Regions from separate parts of the Paenibacillus sp. FSL R5-0517 genome, predicted to be linked through region 1. Evidence: riboswitches for the same ligand, from Rfam matches in the RefSeq annotation. Region 1 holds a riboswitch; each other region holds the start of a gene.
What was found. Region 1 has a riboswitch for cyclic di-AMP ahead of MKX40_RS00530 (C40 family peptidase). Riboswitches for the same ligand answer to the same signal wherever they lie in the genome.
Positions count from the first base shown of each region.

Region 1 (4,531 bases):
AAAAGGCAGTGATTACAACGCCGTTCCTGTTCGCATTGCTTTTGAAGACGGACATACCCTCACCAAGCAATGGGATGGCATAGAAGATCGAATTACCTATAAATTAACGCACACATCCCCCGTAGCTTGGGCCATGACCGATCCCCTGTACACGATCGTGCTGGAGAACCGCCATATGAACAATTTCCTAAAATCCGGACTGGATGAGCAGACGAAGTCCCGCTGGAGCATGAGTGTAACCAAACTAATAGAAGCCATATTCGGAGGTCTGTCATGGTGAGGTGGATACGGTGAAAGCGAAAATACGTGAAGGCTGGTTTCTCGTCCGTCAGCATATGTTCATTGCGGCACTCTTATTTCTTTATCAACTCATTTGGGGATATTTCTTCTATCGAATGGTACAATCGGCAGTCATCCCACTCCTCCTGCGCTATCCAGATTCTGATGCCGGGGAACTGAGTACACTTTTGTTCAAAATGGAAAGCCAACTTAACCTATCTACCCATCCGGAGGTTCATCGTTATCTATGGATTCTGGGGGGCATGCTGCTGGTTCGCATGTTGATCAGCCCCCTTATTCAGGCAGGACTGCTCTACTCACTTCAGCACTTTAATTCTACAGAAGAGCGCATCCCATTCGTCCGTGGAATCAAAAAACTGTGGAAACCGATGCTGCTGCTGCACACCATACGTACATTATTGATACTTCTGCCCGCCTACTGGCTCATACCGAAGCTCTACTCGATCCTCATGGACGGATTTCATTCCCTTCAATTACTTTTGCCTGGTATACCTTATGTTGCTGCCTGGATTGTATATGGATGGGTCATCCACCATGTCATGCTCTACATGCAGTTCGGTGTGTCGGCACCAGAAGGAGAAGGCGGGGCTCACGGCACCCTCAAAGCACTCTGGATTGCACTGCGTCATCTCATCGCCGTTATCGGCATTGCTCTCCTGCTGGGCGGAGTCCACTTACTCGTCTTTGGGGCATTCACTTCAGCCTCATGGTTATTAACGGGACTTACCGGACTTATACTACAGCAGACGTATCCACTTGCCAGATGTCTATTGAGTCTGTGGAAAATATGCAGCCATTTCCGATTGTGGCAGTCCAAAGTATCCAAAGGTGAGAGCATTTAGTTTAAAAATTGTTACCATCACATGTTAAACTCATGGCTTGCTATGTACTTATAAATAGGCAAACCTCAACCTTTCCCCGTCAAAGGTCGAGGTTTTTTTTGCTAATTTTGTTGCTAAACGTTGCCAAAGACGTACTCCTCTGTTACAATAATCGCAGTGAGTTTTTAGTAACAACTTTGTAATCTTTACATTCATATTTGTAACTACTTAAAATTAAATCGTCATTTCTTGATTTCGCAGGTGCATAACTAGCATAGCCAAATTCCTGGCACCTGGGAAGCGGGGGAACCAGTTATGGGTGAATTGATCTTGCTACAGAGGGATCATAGGGGACCTTCAACCGAATCCTTAAGCTAACCTCGCAGGCGTTGGAAGGGGAATATCTCTTGTTCAAGAAGAAATTAACCGCAGCTGTACTTAGCATCACATTCGCATTATCGCTTGGTGCAGGTAGCGCATTCGCAGATTCAAAAATGGATAAAGTAATTGATTCAGCAATGGGAACTACATACAAAAGTGGGGGAACAACGCTTAACGGCTTTGACTGCTCCGGATTTACACGGTATGTATTCGACAAATTGGGTATTGATTTGGCACGCCAATCCAGTTCCCAATTCGACATGGGCGATTCCGTATCCCGCATGGAAATGAGAGCTGGCGATCTGGTATTCTTTAATACTACAGGTAAAGGCGTATCCCATGTAGGAATCTTTGTAGGGGATGGAAAGTTCGCACACTCTTCTTCTTCCAAAGGCGTTACGATCAGTGCATTGAGTGAAAGCTATTGGGCCAATCGTTATGTTGGCGCTAAACGGATTATGAGCACGGACGCGTATGAATCACTGGCCCTTGACTAGGGACAAGCTGAGCAACATGATACTGTAACCATGAACCATACTGTAACGAAGCAAGAAGCATAACAGAACCGCCCGGTACATTCTCCGCAGGAATGTATCCGGCGGTTTTTTTGTGCTTCCATCCTGATTCATATTGCAAGTTACGCTCGGGGCTATCCTGCAACATCAACAGGCTCATTTTGTCCTCGTTCGTCCGTGCCCTTATGATGTTTTTACCCACCCTGTTATAATATAAACGGAATTACCGGAACTTTTGTTTCATATTTTTCTGGTAAAGGGAAACTTGCCAAATCAATATCTCTTTTGTAGAGTGAACTAAGAGTTCTGTGTCAAGGAAAGGAGCATGCAGACGTATGAAGGAAGCCCCTGTGACGTTTCATGTTGTACCGATGCAAGAAGAACATGCGGAGCTCATCTGCAGTTGGCAGTATGATCCGCCTTACAATATCTATAGCTGGCTCCCCTGGGAGCAGATGAAAGCGCTGGAAGTGGAATTCGGAGATGCACAACTGCGGCAGGAGCAATATGCGATCGTCCTGGATCAGAATGATCGTATATGTGGATTTGCTCAATACTTCCCACTTCAAGGGGTAACCCGGATTGGCCTCGGGATGCATCCAGAGCTTTGCGGACAGGGTCAAGGGACAGCCTTTGTCACGGCCATTGTACAGGAAGCTATTCGCCGAAATCCCACGAATGAGATTGATCTGGAAGTGCTCACTTGGAATGCTCGTGCCATTCAAGTCTATCTAAAGAGTGGATTTGTCACCCAGGATACATACGAACGACAGACCCCAAGCGGCTTGAAGCCCTTTCACTGTATGGTTTATGAAGGGCCTCGTGATTAAAATCCATTGCAAAACAACCAAATTTGCGCCTTGTTATGTGATTAGTTCAAAAATTTCCCACAAAATGCTATGATGTCAGTACAGGTTCCGTTATAATGATATGGATAGTTTCAGGTTAGATGATCTTTCATTCTGGAGGGGACATAAGGGATGCACAAATGGATCATGAGCGGAGTATTTTTTGCAGCATGCGCTTTAGCTATTGTTTTAATGTTTACGCTTCCAGGGAAAGAAGAAGTGGCTGAAGAAGCCAAGCCAACCATGCCGGAAGTCACATTGGATGCCGGACAGGCTGAAGCACTGGTCAAAGCCAATTGTATCTCCTGTCACGGGGATCAGCTTCAGGGTGGTGTAGGACCTGCTCTAGCAAACATCGGCAGCCAGGATGATCTGGAGAAGATCTACACTACGATTGTCAAAGGTAAAGGTGGCGGCATGCCTTCCTTCAAGGGCAAACTGCAGGATGAAGAGATTGCTAATATCGCCATGTGGCTGTCAGAGAAGAAATAATCTCTGCACGCGCATAACAAAGAGGCCCTTAATCCCCTTTTGGGAGAATAAGAGCCTCTTTGTTATGCTATTGATTAGGCATCTGCCGCATGCTCGGCCAGAAAGGCCTCCACTTCACGTGCGGACGGCATCCCGGACTGGGCGCCGAGCTTCGTCACGGATAACGCGGCCGCACCCATGGCGAAGCCTACGGCCGCGTCCAACGTCTCACCGCGCGCGAGGGCTACCGCCAACGCGCCGTTGAAGCAATCGCCAGCGCCGGTCGTATCGACGGCGCTTACGGCGTAGCCGGGCGCACGGCATGCGCCGGCACGCCCTGCCTGTACGCGGCCACCAGGCGCCGCCGCGTACACAGCCCCCTCGGGGCCAAGCGTCGTGACGACAGCCGCCCCGAGGGATGCGGCGAGCTCTGCGACCGCCGCATCCAGGTCTTCCGGCCGGAGATGATCCCGGCCGGTCAGCACGGCAAGCTCACTGCGGTTCGGCGTGACAACGTCGACGCACCGCAGGAGCTCCTGGGGCAGACCCGGCACCGCGGGAGCCGGGTTGAGCACCACCAGTGCGCTGCCTTCAGCCGCCAGTTGGGCGGCGCGGGTAACCGCTGGCAGCGGGATCTCCAGCTGTAGCAGCACCGCTGCGGCTGCAGTCAGGCTTTTTACCGTATCCGCTTCTTCCAGCATCTCAGGCACTACTTGCCCGTTCGCACCAGGAATAACGATAATCCGATTGTCTCCTCGAGAGAGCCAGATGGAAGCTGTCCCTGTAACCGTGTCTTCCAATCTGCGAACCTGCGAGACATCTGCACCACTTTCCGTCAGACTGTGCAGCAGACGTTCGCCAAAACTATCCGATCCCACCGCACCAATCATTGTGGTCTGTCCACCCAGACGCGCAGCAGCGACAGCTTGATTTGCACCTTTGCCGCCAGCGAGATAGTGGAGTTCCTCACCGCTCACTGTCTCTCCCTCTTCCGGAATCGTATCTGTCTTCACCACGAGATCCATATTGAGACTGCCTACGACAGCAATAAGAGGTTGTTCCTGATTATAGTCTGACATGTATGGGTTCACTCACTTCCGGCCGCGCGATAATAACCAACTTCGTTATTCCGACCTCATTTTGTCATAAGCTTCGTTGTACTGCCCTGCTTCCTTAATATCTACAGATGTAATAC
Region 1 covers NZ_CP150235.1:107,025-111,555, reverse strand. Annotated here, with positions in the region: gene MKX40_RS00540 (M1 family metallopeptidase) at 1-280, shown strand, start outside; gene MKX40_RS00535 (hypothetical protein) at 291-1,142, shown strand; cyclic di-AMP (ydaO/yuaA leader) riboswitch at 1,388-1,525, shown strand; gene MKX40_RS00530 (C40 family peptidase) at 1,565-1,999, shown strand; gene MKX40_RS00525 (GNAT family protein) at 2,353-2,847, shown strand; gene MKX40_RS00520 (cytochrome c) at 2,998-3,357, shown strand; gene rbsK (ribokinase) at 3,432-4,415, opposite strand; gene MKX40_RS00510 (4a-hydroxytetrahydrobiopterin dehydratase) at 4,461-4,531, opposite strand, start outside.

Region 2 (4,531 bases), 1.5 Mb from region 1:
GCCGAGGCGCTTACGGTATTCCATTCAGTCTCCAGATCTGAGGCCAGGCGTACCATCAGATCTTTGGTTATATCGTTATTCAGGGGAATGACTTTGGAGGCTTTGGTTATGCAGGCATTCATGGCTGAATGCAGGTAACCAAGGACCGCTTCCTCGACCGGGATGTCGAGGTGGTGGTTAATCCAGGCGTGAACAGTGGAGAGGCAGCCAACCGAATCATATTTGGCGAAGATCTGTTCGAGCTGGCTAAAATCAATCCAGGGGTGCAGAGCGCGTGCCAGTCTGATCAATCGTTTTCCCATGGCGGCAGCTTGTTCTCTGAGATCTCCAGGAGTTCGCTGAACATGGACCAGTTTATCGATCAGAGCTATCCGCCATGTATCCTTGTGATCTGCTGCGGTATAGATGCCTTTGATGGCCATGCCTTCAAGACGAACAATGCTGGGATGCAACTGACAACGCATGAATGATTCGAGATCTTCAGCATTACGAATGGTACCCTCCCTGATATGGATATCCATGCCGAAGGAATGGGTAAACCCTCCAACCTGAATAGAGGAATCAAGCAGTTTGACATAATCGAGCAGCTTATTCCCACGGTTCACAATCATTCGCCTCCTGTGTTCGTTAAATGTCATGTTAAATGACATTTATATTCCTTTTTGTTAACTTTATGTTTGAAAATCCGAATTATATGATAGTTATCATCCCATAAACGTCCGCTTTTTGTCAATAGTATCCGTTAAATTTAATGAATAGATTCTGATATTTAATGTTTGTGTTATTTTATATTACTTATTATGTTATTTATGTGACGAGGTGCAGGGAGGACTATATATAAGGAAGGACTATATATAAATGAATCAACAAGATCAGCTCTTACCGAAAAAGAGGGGATCAAATCTAATAATATGCAGTTCATGGGTAAACATGACGAGAATATGCGTTTTTTGAGGAAAATGCCTAGCTAAAAAAGAAGGTTTAAAAAATACTTTACTTTTATTTCAGAACCCTGTATAATCAATTCTGTTGCCGATTATTTACGACATGCGGTCGTGGTGGAATGGCAGACACGCTATCTTGAGGGGGTAGTGGGCGTATGCCCGTGGAGGTTCGAGTCCTCTCGACCGCATCATATGAACGATGAAGAAGAAGCTTTCCATTAATGGAAAGCTTCTTTTTTTGCCTGTTTGAACAGTCTGGTACCAGAAGTTGAAAAAAGGCCATCCATTACCGGGGGTAATGGTGCTCTACCTTCCGGCTAAGGGTGGCAGATGTACTATTTTTGCAGCAAGTTCTTGATATCTTCTTCAATCTTGTCAGGTGTTGTTTTGGGAGCATAACGTTTAACTACCTGTCCGTTCTGATCCACAAGGAATTTGGTGAAATTCCATTTGATTGCTTTGGAGCCGAGCAGGCCGGGTGCTTCTTTGCTAAGGTGTTGGAAGAGCGGGTGAGCACTTGAGCCATTCACATCAATTTTCTCAAACATAGGGAAGCTCACGCCATAATTCATCTGACAGAACTCCGCGATATCGTCGGAAGAACCTTTTTCCTGGGCAAACTGGTTGCTTGGAAATCCAAGGACTTCAAATGGCGCATCCTGGAACTTGTCTTGCAGTTCTTGCAGACCTTTGAATTGAGGTGTAAGTCCGCATGAGCTTGCCGTATTCACAATCAGTAACACTTTATCACGGTAGTCGGACATTTCAACTTCTTGACCGCGAAGGGTATTCACTTTGTAATCGTAGACTGTCATCTCAATCGCCTCCATGATATCATCTGATACCTTTCATTATATTGGTTACAATTAAATAATGCAAAACTAATATGGTGTTAAAAGAATCAAAACTGGCAAGTTGTGCAGAATGCGTGAATGAATTACGAAGTGATTTACGCCAGAGTGAGAATTAGATAGCCTTGACGAGGTGGATAGCGTATAACCTTATTGTAAGCGTTATTATATATGAATAATGGCGAAAATCTGCCGATTCGGTGATCTGTCCGGACTTTACACCGTCATGGCACGGGTGTATGATTCATATCGTAATTTCAATTTAAACTAAATTGTACCTGAAAAACGAAACAAACGATAATATCGCTCAATCTTAACTTAAGATATACGAACGATGTTTTAATCGCTGAGTTTCCATTCATTCATGAGTGGGAAACGGGGGAACCAACGGAATGCGCTGTCCAGGACAGTAGGCATTCATGGGGTGAATTTTCCGGTGACAGCCGGAAATAGGGCGACTCTCGCGCCCGAATCCGTCAGCTAACCTCGTAAGCGTTAAAGGGAGAGGCAACAAGCCGTACGCTGGTTCATGGCGTTTTCGCCATGGATTCTTTAAGAAGCGTTCGGGAGGCCTTGGTCCCCCACGCTTCTTTTTTGTTGTCTTTTCACGCCAAGGGAGGAACGAATGATGGATACTGAGATGATCTTAGTGACTGCTCCTAATGAAGCAGGACGCAAATTTATCAAATTGCTGATGTACAAAAAAATGCCGTTTGCCGTTCTAACCAACAGTGCAGGGGAAGAGCGCAGACTCCGTAGAATCGGAGTAGAACATGTCATTCGCATGAATACGGCTGCAGCTCAAAAATGGTTTTTGCCGCAGGCAAGCGTTGGCAACGTGTTTATTTTCGAGAACAGTCTGAATCTGACCTGTCGTTATTTACAGATCTGTCGATCGTGGACATCGAAATCCCTATGCGTCATTACGGAGCAAAGCCATCCGAAGGGGATCTATCGGGGAATGGGTGCAGACCGGATTGTATATTCACTCAATGGGGAAGTCGGCTTTCTCCTCAATGGGTAATGTCATAGCTTGAGATTGCTCAGGTGTAAGGTGCCTGTTATAATTGAATGTATCGATAAACGGAAATTTGAGGAGACTCGTGCATGATGGTGAGTCTTCTTTTTTATGGTTTTAAAGGTAGTTCAAAAAGTCCGCTTTTGATTACGAAGGATGCCTAGCGGCATCATCAGCATCGAATATGAAATTCAGCCGAAATGTCCGTTGCTCACGTAGTTTTCCCTACGCTCCGCTACTCCATTTCTAGCTTCATTCCATCTTCTCGATACTGAAAACCAGACTTTTTGAACACGAACTTTTAGATTGCCTGTGGCTTACAAGGAGGAATTGGCGTGCCGGATGTGGGTGGATTAAAGTGGTTGTTTTTTGATGTTGGAGATACGCTGGTGGATGAATGGGAGCCGGTTGATGATATTATCGGACAGTTCGTTCGCGAAGCCTGTGCTTTGGGGTATCCGGTGAAGATTGAGGCGGTACGTGAACTGTTCGCGAACTGTTATCAGAAATATGAACAATGGCCCATGAGAGTGGCGATTCGCACATTCATTGAAGATGAGGGACATCAGAAACAGATTCAGGACAAGCTGAAGTTTAAAAAAGATCTTGAACGACCTTTTCCTTCAGCGGATTCCGTACTTCAGCAGTTGTCGCGGTATTATCGCATTGGCATTATCGCCAATCAGAGTCCTGGAACGGAAGAAAGACTGGAGAGTTACGGACTGCGAAAGTATGTTGATGTTCTGGCATGCTCGGCTGAAGAAGGGGTGTCCAAGCCAGATCCAGAGCTGTACGCTGTAGCCCTGAAACAGGCGGGTTGTGCACCGGAGGAAGCCGTCATGATCGGGGATCGGATTGATAACGATATCATTCCTGCCCGGAAGCTGGGCATGCGTACGATTCGAATTATGCAGGGGTACGGAAGATTCCAGCCAGACCGATCGGATGACGAACGCGCGGATTGGACTGTGGATTCATTGGATGAACTCCTGCCTTTACTGGTGCCGGATCAGGAATAGATGATTATTTGTTAGAGCTCGGAGTTTTACTACAAAAGAAACACCTCGCTGTACTGCAATAATAAAGGCTGATCAACTTGGTATTGAATACCGGAGTTGATCAGCCTTTTTGATGTTTAGTCGATAAGACGAGATTAGAATAACCGGATCGTCTGAATGATCAGATATACATTCAGCACAACGATAATTGCGGCAATGACCCATGAGATGATTTTGAGCCACAATTTGTTAGCGAATGCACCCATGCTTTTTTTATCACTCGTGAACATGACCAGAGGGATTACCGCAAAAGGTAATTGAAGAGAAAGTACAACCTGACTCAAAATGAGCAGTTCTTCTGTGCCGTGTTCTCCTGCAATTGCTGTGACAATTACTGCCGGGATGATGGCGATCAGACGTGTGACCAGTCTGCGCAGCCAAGCCGGAATCCGAATGTTGAGGAAACCTTCCATAACAATCTGCCCTGCGAGTGTACCTGTAAGGGTAGAATTCTGGCCTGATGCTAACAGCGCCACACCGAACAGGATACTTGCGATTGTAGTCCCTAATAGGGGTGTGAGCAAGTGGTAGGCATCGGAGATCTCGGCAACCTGCGTCATGCCGGCACTATGGAATACAGCAGCTGATACAATCAGGATGGCCGCATTGATGAACAAGGCGAGTGTTAGCGCGATTGTAGAGTCCATGGTCGAATAACGA
Region 2 covers NZ_CP150235.1:1,599,265-1,603,795, forward strand. Annotated here, with positions in the region: gene MKX40_RS06970 (urease accessory UreF family protein) at 1-605, opposite strand, end outside; tRNA gene MKX40_RS06975 (tRNA-Leu) at 1,050-1,132, shown strand; gene MKX40_RS06980 (glutathione peroxidase) at 1,280-1,759, opposite strand; cyclic di-AMP (ydaO/yuaA leader) riboswitch at 2,130-2,305, shown strand; gene MKX40_RS06985 (hypothetical protein) at 2,421-2,819, shown strand; gene MKX40_RS06990 (HAD family hydrolase) at 3,149-3,832, shown strand; gene MKX40_RS06995 (Nramp family divalent metal transporter) at 3,967-4,531, opposite strand, start outside.
Region 2: linked by a shared signal. The riboswitch ahead of MKX40_RS06985 (hypothetical protein) and the one ahead of MKX40_RS00530 (C40 family peptidase) in region 1 are both predicted to bind cyclic di-AMP.

Region 3 (4,531 bases), 3.1 Mb from region 1:
ACCACCAGCTTCATCACGGGATGCTTCAGACCCGCCAAGTGAATCGGTATCCAATACTGATTCCGTGGAAGAAGAACAATTAACATTGGGACAGTTACGTCAGAAATATGCCGATACGTTCAAAACTAATGGTCCTTCAACCAAACAGGTTGCGTTAACATTTGATGATGTGCCCGATCCACGGTTTACTCCGCAGGTGTTGGATCTGTTGAAAAAGTATAAAGTCAGAGCTACGTTTTTCATCGTTGGTAGTCGTGCTGAGAAGCACCCCGATTTGGTAAAAAGGATTGTTAAGGAAGGGCACATCGTTGGCAATCACAGCTACAATCATCCGGAGTTCAGTAAGCTGTCGATGAATGCCTTCCGCAAACAAATTTTACATACCGGGGATATCATTCGCCATTTGGCGGGATATACGCCCAAGATGATTCGACCTCCGTATGGAGACATTAATGAAGAACAGCTGCAATGGGCTGCCAGACAACATTATAGTATTGTGAACTGGAACGTTGACTCTCTGGACTGGAAAGGTCTTTCCAAGGAAAAGGTGAAAGATAACATCCTGTCTGCTGTAAAACCTGGCTCCATCGTTCTACAACATGCAGGAGGCGGTGTTGGATCGAATCTGAATGGCACGATTGAGGCTTTGCCTGAAATTATTGAGGAACTGCGTAACCGGGGATATGAACTGGTCACCTTGGACGAAATGCTGGGATTACCGAAGGCGAAAGAATAGAATAACCGTGTTAGGTAATCATGGAAATATTAAAAGGGTGCTGTTCAATCGCAAGTTAGCGACTGGCAGACACCCTGTTTGAATTCAGTTTAAATGAAATTTACGCTCTACTTCAGAATGTACAACTCGATATCCTGAAAACCAAATGTGCTTACCGACTGTTTGCTACCAGGGATAAAGATATCAATCCGGTGACCCTTGATTGCACCGCCCACATCACGTGCTGTAGCCACAAAAGCCTGTTTTGGCAATCCTGGATGGCTGTGACCCGTTACCAGTACTTTGGTTCCAAGAGGAATGACACTAGGATCTACTGCAATCGTACCCAGTTCAAGGTCATTTCCGAAATAATCGACCGCACCCCATCCTCCATTTTCAGACGGATCTGCAGAGTATGCTGTTGCTTTCACGTTCACAGTTTTACTATAATCAAATGTTTTACCCCACGCTTGAACCACTTTGTTATCTGTGTTAACGTCCAAGCTTGCTGTCGTAACCGTTTTGGCTTGGGTCTTGCTCTCCGTCGCCGCGGCAGCTACATTGTTTGCCTTACCGGGAATAGTAATTTTCAAACCACCATAAATGTTGTAAGGCGAAATGTCATTGTTTGCTTTAACTAACGTGTTCATTGATACTCCGTATTGTTTCGATAAGGTGTAGAAGGTATCCCCCTCTTTGGCCACATGAACTGAATCGGCGTGAGCCGGAACGGCTTGAATGAGCATTGCTGTTGTCATTAATGCTACTGCTGTTTTGGCTATACGTTTCTTGTTAATCATGGTCTTCCTCCCTCATTGTGCCTGCGAAGTTAGTTGTCGGATTCGGATGAGGAGCCCACCCTATAGGTCCATCATTACATTTGAAACGATATGTACCCCTAATTCACCCCAAGCAGTGTGCTGTAGATCTTCCCCCTGCACTATCTGCATCGTTACATCCCCCGCACTCCCTGTCCGGAAGTTTCGGCAGAGTTCAATATATCACAATTTTGTAACCTGAACTTGTAGTAATTCTTACCAAATGGATTCAACATGTATAAGCACGTGTAAGAATATTGAATAATCTAAAAGTGTTTGGGCCAGATATCCGCTATATATTTGGTAACAGAATAGTTACTTTTCGAATCCCATATGTAATTATTTTCAACAAAAAAATAGCGTTACCGACTCGAAGTCAGTAACGCTATTTAATCGATTCATTTAGAGTACTTTCGCAAGGAAGTCACGTGTACGTGAATTTTTCGGTGCTCCAAACACCTCATCAGGTGTTCCCTCTTCCACAATAACCCCGCCATCCATGAACAGGATACGGTCTCCCACTTCACGTGCAAACCCCATCTCATGCGTTACGATGACCATGGTCATCCCGCCTTCTGCAAGACGTTTCATGACATCCAGAACTTCGCCGACCATCTCGGGGTCCAGTGCCGATGTAGGCTCGTCAAACAGCATGACATGCGGCTGCATGGCCAGTGCTCTAGCAATGGCGATCCGCTGCTTCTGTCCACCGGACAGCTGATTCGGGAATACATCTTTTTTATCGTACAAGCCCACGGTGTTAAGCAGATCAGCAGCAATTTTTTCCGCTTCCAGCGTGGATTGTTTCTTTACTTTGATCGGAGCGATTGTGATGTTTTGTTCTACCGTTTTGTGTGGGAACAGGTTGAAATGTTGAAACACCATACCCATTTTCTCACGAGTTGCGTTAATGTTGTGCTTCGGATCGGTGATTGACACGCCTTCAAAATCAATCTCTCCCGAGGTAGGTTGTTCCAGCAGGTTCAGACAACGTAAGAATGTACTTTTCCCTGAACCGGAAGGACCGATGACCACGACAACCTCACCTTTGCCAATCGTCACGTTAATGCCCTTAAGCACATCGTTATTTCCATAAGATTTGTGTAATTGTCTAACGTCTATCACTTGCACTCAACTTCCTTTCCAGTCGTCCCAGCAGCTTGGACAAAATGAACGTCATTACAAAGTAGATGGCTGCTGCAATCAAAAATGGACTCAAGCCTTGGTACGTAATGTTTTTGACCACACTTGCCTGATACATAATGTCCACCATACCGATAACGGAGATAATGGAGGATTCTTTGATGATGGTTATAAATTCATTACCGATGGCCGGTAATACAGCTTTGAAGGCTTGCGGTAAAATAATATAACGCATTGCTGCCCCTCTACCCATTCCCAGGGAACGAGCTGCTTCCAACTGACCCCGATCCACACCTTGAATACCTGCACGGAAAATCTCTGCCAGATAAGCACCACTATTAATTGAAAGTGTAATGATACCTGCCTGAAGTGCAGTGAAGTTAATGCCAAAGCTTAGGGAAAAACCATAGTAAATGATCATTAATTGTACCAGCATTGGTGTACCACGGATCACTTCAACGTAAGCAGTACCGATCCACCGCAAAATTGCAGCGTCATGCAAACGGAACAAACAGATGATCAATCCAATAATTACCCCGAAGATAACCCCAAGTGCAGACAACAGAAGTGTGTAGCCTATACCTGTAGCATAGAAACTTTTGTACTGCCAGAATACTTGGAAAATATTTTGTGATTTGTTTGCTTTGTCCGCCATCAAGAGGCTGGCGTCCGTCACCATCTGATTGATTTTATCTTCGCTTTTCAATCGCTCCAGTGTTCCATTTACGGCTGCTAGCAGCTCGGTATTGCCTTTACGAATCCCGATTGCCGCTTCTGCTTGCTCTTCGTCCGGAACAGCAGCAGCAAGTCCAATGATATCGTCCAGATAACCTGCAGCCACGGTATCTTCTACGATTGCCGCGTCAATACGTTTGGTTTGCAGTTGAAGCACGATATCCGAGATTTTATCAAGCGCAGTAAGCTTCGCTCCTGGAATACTCTGTCCGATCGTTTCCTGAATGGAGCCTTTCTGAACGCCAATCTTCGCATTTTCAAGTTCGGTCATGGTTGGATATTTGTCTTTATCCACATTGCGAACCATAATCACTTGTTTTGATTTATAGTAGGTGTCGGAAAAATCGATACTTTTCTTCCGCTCATCCGTCGGCGTCATACCTGAAATCACCAGATCAACACGCCCGCTCTGCAATGAAGGCAGAAGACCGTCGAAGCCCATATCCTCAATTACAAGCTCAGCGCCAAGATCTTTGGCAATCTCTTTGGCGATCTCAATATCAAAACCAACGATTTCATCTTTACCATTAATCACTTTATGGAATTCATATGGTGCAAAATCGGCACTTGTACCGAGCACCAGCTTTTTACTGCTTGAATTATCTGTAGTTCCACTTGCCAATGCCACAGGAACGGCAGTCGTCAGCAGAATAACAAAGGTCAACAGCATCATGGTGTAACGACTTATCAATTTCAACCTTTTTCTCCCCTTACAGTACATTGTATGCTTCTCATGTTGATGACTGAGTCATTATAAAGTACAATGCATGATTATGCAATGCATTTTGAAATTACAAATCTTGACTTGTTTCTGAAAAAATAAAGCAAACATGATATAATCAATGAATTATTTTCATTACGCATAAGGAGTTTACCAATGACATCTAAAAAATCACAAATTCTTACGGTTATTGATCAATATGCTTCCCGTTTTAAAGCCATTTCATCATATATCGGTGCGAATCCCGAACTGGGAAATGAAGAGTATCTCGCTTCTGCCCGTTTGAAAGAAGAACTTCTCTATCATGGTTTCACTGTAGAGGCTCCTATTCTTGGACTGGAGACAGCCTTTATCGGAACGTATTCCGCCGCCAAACCCGGCCCTACCATTGCATTATTG
Region 3 covers NZ_CP150235.1:3,955,699-3,960,229, forward strand. Annotated here, with positions in the region: gene MKX40_RS17385 (polysaccharide deacetylase family protein) at 1-736, shown strand, start outside; gene MKX40_RS17390 (3D domain-containing protein) at 844-1,515, opposite strand; cyclic di-AMP (ydaO/yuaA leader) riboswitch at 1,518-1,714, opposite strand; gene MKX40_RS17395 (amino acid ABC transporter ATP-binding protein) at 1,936-2,658, opposite strand; gene MKX40_RS17400 (ABC transporter substrate-binding protein/permease) at 2,645-4,108, opposite strand; gene MKX40_RS17405 (M20 family metallopeptidase) at 4,289-4,531, shown strand, end outside.
Region 3: linked by a shared signal. The riboswitch ahead of MKX40_RS17390 (3D domain-containing protein) and the one ahead of MKX40_RS00530 (C40 family peptidase) in region 1 are both predicted to bind cyclic di-AMP.

Region 4 (4,531 bases), 2.1 Mb from region 1:
AGGCTACCTGCGAGTCGATGCAACGAAAAATCCGGATACGAACACATTTGTCTCAGCCTATAAAGGGGATAACAAAGTAGTCGTCGTGGCAATTAACCGTGGAACTTCGGCCACAAGCCAAAAATTCGTTCTGCAGAATGGTAATGCCTCCACGGTGTCCTCATGGGTTACGGACAGCAGTCGCAACCTGGCAAGCGGAGCCTCGCTTACCGTATCCAATGGAGCCTTCACGGCACAACTCCCCGCTCAGAGCGTAACAACATTTGTTGCCAACATTACTGGTGGGAATAACGGCGGAAATACAGGCAGCGGCACTACTTATGAAGCAGAGACCGGAACAACACTTACGGAAGCTGCCATTGAAACGATCTACCCCGGTTACACAGGCTCCGGGTATGTCAACTTCAATGCAATGACTGGTTCAGCCATTCAATGGAACGCTATTAACAACACGATTACAGGCACCAAAAATGTAAAGTTTCGTTATGCGCTGGAAAGCGGAACACGTAACCTCGACATTTTTGTTAACGGAACCAAAGTTATCAGCAATGAGCCCTTTCCAGCAACGGGAAGTTGGTCCACTTGGGTTGAAAAAACAATACAAGTTCCCATGAACACCGGGACCAATACCTTGAAAGTGGTTACAACGGGAACGGAAGGACCGAATATTGACAGCATTAATGTTACCGCAGCACAATAAAACATTCCGTATGGTTGATGTTAGGATAATATCAAAAAATGCAAACAAAAAAAGACTCCTCATGCGTTAGCTTGAGGAGTCTTTTTATTCGATGCGGTCGAGAGGACTCGAACCTCCACGGGGGGTTAGCCCACACGGACCTGAACCGTGCGCGTCTGCCAATTCCGCCACGACCGCATATTATATCTCCGTGATTAATCTCGGCGACAAGAAATAATATATCATGCCCAATCTATCATGTCAACACTGAAAATAATAACATGAAAGCCCGAACCAGACATGCTTGTCCATTTCGGGCTTTACCTTCAACTAATCATTTGGTTCATCAAAAAGGAGTCATACTACAGCTTGGAAGGCCAATTGCCATACCAGGCATAACCGCCTCTTCTTTCTTTATCAATGTCACTCAATTTGTATTTAACTACCCCGTCTCGTCCAATGAAAATGGGTCTATCCGTTCCTATTTCATAGAAGCGTGCCCAGATCGGTGCTGCTTTGGAATCAGCGATAATCTTGCTATCACCATTTGCCCTTTCATACTTGTAACCCGTAATTTTCACCTTGTTAAACCAGTCCTCTGCTCCTTTAATGGATGCGGTAATTTTAGCGGTAGCAGGCCTTGTTTTCAGAAATTTAACAATCGTTACACTCTCTCCAGCTGTCAGCGATGGTACTTCGTAGATTCTTGCGCTCGCTGGTTTAAGGGAACTGGAATCATGTTGTTGTCCCCATGCTGTAAGCTTCCCGCCTGAGACGACCTGAGTATTCAGAATCGCCTCCACACCTTTGGCAACTGAATTTTTACTGCGATTAGCAAGTGTACTGTCGATAAATGAGAAATCACCTTTGCGTGTTGCTACTTCATCGAGCATGATCATTACATTAATCATTGCATCATCATTGTAGGTAATATGCTTGTGATATCCAGAGCTTTGGTAGACTTGTGGCCATCCGCCGTTTGAATACTGCATATTGATCAAAAAGTTGATTCCTTTGATTGCAGCTGTGGAGTAGCGTGGATCATTCGTCTTTTTAAATTCCTTCGCCAATCTTCTAATTTCTGAATATGTAGCCTTGTTGTCAATCGTGGACTTCGCCCACTCTCCACTTGTTTGTTTATAATCTTTTCTCCAACCTCCATCCGGCAGTTGGTTCTTCAAAATATCTGAAATACTCGCTGTAGTACCCGATGCATCAGCAGCAGATACCGTCCCTACAGGGAGAACTGCAATTCCAACTGATGAGAACACCATGGCGCATGCCAGGACAAAAGTAACTATTTTCTTTGCTTTCAAATGTAACACTCTCCCATGTTCATTGTAATAACATCCACAATTCTACCTTACCTATAACGCCCGTCCTTAAACCTCCTTAATTTAAATATATAACATAATAAAATCTATTTTTATCCAATATGTGGATTGGATAATCAGATGATATGCAAAAAATCAATTTTTGTCAATATATGCAACTTAATGAATATAATCTCTTAAATTCTACATAACGGATAGTTCTTTTAACTCATGACAAACTTATTTATTTATCCAATTTCGTCTCAAACGAATCAATAATGACGTTTTTGTCATCAATGATACCCAAACTTGACGCCTTCTTTCATATAAAATCGTTAATTCCGCTAACATTGAGGTATTACGAAGGGGTTTAAAAGGGTTTGACAATTACGCATTTATGCAATATAGTTTCAAATAGTTACAAAAACTTAATTATTCATTGCCGAGTTTCAGGTTTGAAAACGGGGGAACCATTTTGGGTGAATTATTCTTATACATAGGAAATATAGGGAACCTTCTACCGAACCCTTAGCTAACTCCGTAGGCATCGAAGGGAGAACATTGATTTTGAAAAAACTGATTATCTCCATTTTTGGAGCGGCTGTACTATTTACATCCGGGGCAACAAGCACAGAGGCAAGCAGTATTAACTCCGTAGTGAACAACATGACAGGTATTCCTTACAAGTGGGGTGGCACGACTCTGGCCGGGTTCGACTGTTCCGGGTTTATGAGATATATTTTCAATAAATACAGCATTGAATTGCCACGTACTTCGCAACAGCAAGCCAAAGCAGGTACTCCAGTAGCCAAGAGCAATGTTCGGACAGGTGATCTGGTGTTCTTTAACACAACAGGCAAAGGCATTTCACATACAGGTGTTTATATCGGCGGCGGACAATTTGCACATGCATCCAGCAGCAAAGGGGTAAGCATCACCAAAATGAGCAATCCTTATTTCAATGATCGTTACGTAACAGCACGTCGGGTAACTGGACAGTTTATGTACGATAAAATGTTAGGGAAAATGTAGGTATAATATCAAAGAGGAGGCTCCGGATCAACCGGAACCTCCTCTTTTGTTTGATTTCCTCTTTAGGAGGACAGTCCTTGGACTACCTCCATCTACACTTAATGCAGCGCCTTCTGCACTCGCATCGCGCCCTGGGACAGGGCATGTCCGCCTCCTACAGCTCCGGCCACAGCAACGGTCTCCATAATCTCCTGATCTGTAGCGCCCTTGGCACGTGCTTCTTCTACATGATAGAAGGTACATACCTCATTGTTGGCGAACAAGCCAATACCAAGCGCGATGAGCTGTTTGGTCTTCGCATCAATCGCCCCAGGTTGGAAGCATTCTCCGGTAAACTCATGATACGACTTCACCACACCTGGCAGCACATCACTTAATGCTCCAATCTGATCCTTGTAGGCATGAACTTTATCATTCATCAATGTCATGTCTTGCAGCACACCCTCTCGGCTATAGTTACAGAATTTCTTCACTGTACCTATCTTCTCTCCCGAGTGAGTCAATTATGCTAAGAAATCATGGTAATTCCAAACATTTGTACGCTCATACTTCTGACATAATGATCGCTGTTACTCACCAAGTGGACTTTGCCGGGGTTCGCTGAACAACTGATAGTGGTAACCACGATCCAACTTGACGACACGTCGATTCTGACGACGGATAAGTACCTGCTCGCCATCCCAGGCAACGACAATCCCGGTTACATCGTTCGATTCCAGCTCGTCCCGTACTACTCTGACTTTCTCACCTGACAGACGCAGGGCGTCCAATTCTGTATCACTAATCATGTTCATGGCTCCTATATTCCAAATTTATTTACAAAAAGAGACCTAAATGATAAGTCATTTAGGTCTCACGTGACTGTATTGGACTGTCATGTCATTCGAAATTATGTCCCGACTGAAAGTTACCGCTGCGCGTGCTCTTTGCTGTCGTTCTTCTCGAACCAAAAATCAAGCACTTTGGCGGACATCACACGTTCTTCAAGGTACTCCACTTGATGCGGTGTAAATTGTTCTTTCCAAGAGAAGGACAACTCTTCGCATAAGCCTACAATCGTCAGTAATTCTGACCAGGCAACATAGCGTTTGTACCAGAAAAATTGAGGATGTTCAATCATATAGGGATAAAGGTCATCGAATTCCGTATGTTTACAATCCAGGGCACGTTCAAAATGAACTTTCGATTCCGCCAGCTTATCATTAAAGAATTGTTCTGTTGCCGGTTGGTTCCCCATGGTGTTGCCTCCTCTCCCTAACATAACCCCATTATAAATGAAATTAGCGGCCATGCAAAGGCATAGTTCAAAAAATAGGCCCTATTCCTTTAAAATGTCACATTTCGTTATCGTCAAATTGTACCGTCCCATCGTTCAGGGAACGAATGCGTACCAAGGCTTCCACCGGAATCCCCTGTTCACGAATCGTTCGTGCCCCTGCCTGGAAACATTTCTCTACCACAACACCGAATCCGACGAGTTCCGCACCGGAACGCTCAATGATTTTGA
Region 4 covers NZ_CP150235.1:2,247,455-2,251,985, reverse strand. Annotated here, with positions in the region: gene MKX40_RS10165 (carbohydrate-binding protein) at 1-700, shown strand, start outside; tRNA gene MKX40_RS10160 (tRNA-Leu) at 793-877, opposite strand; gene pelA (pectate lyase) at 1,042-2,004, opposite strand; cyclic di-AMP (ydaO/yuaA leader) riboswitch at 2,423-2,554, shown strand; gene MKX40_RS10150 (C40 family peptidase) at 2,560-3,024, shown strand; gene MKX40_RS10145 (carboxymuconolactone decarboxylase family protein) at 3,123-3,452, opposite strand; gene MKX40_RS10140 (hypothetical protein) at 3,594-3,812, opposite strand; gene MKX40_RS10135 (hypothetical protein) at 3,932-4,261, opposite strand; gene MKX40_RS10130 (xanthine phosphoribosyltransferase) at 4,359-4,531, opposite strand, start outside.
Region 4: linked by a shared signal. The riboswitch ahead of MKX40_RS10150 (C40 family peptidase) and the one ahead of MKX40_RS00530 (C40 family peptidase) in region 1 are both predicted to bind cyclic di-AMP.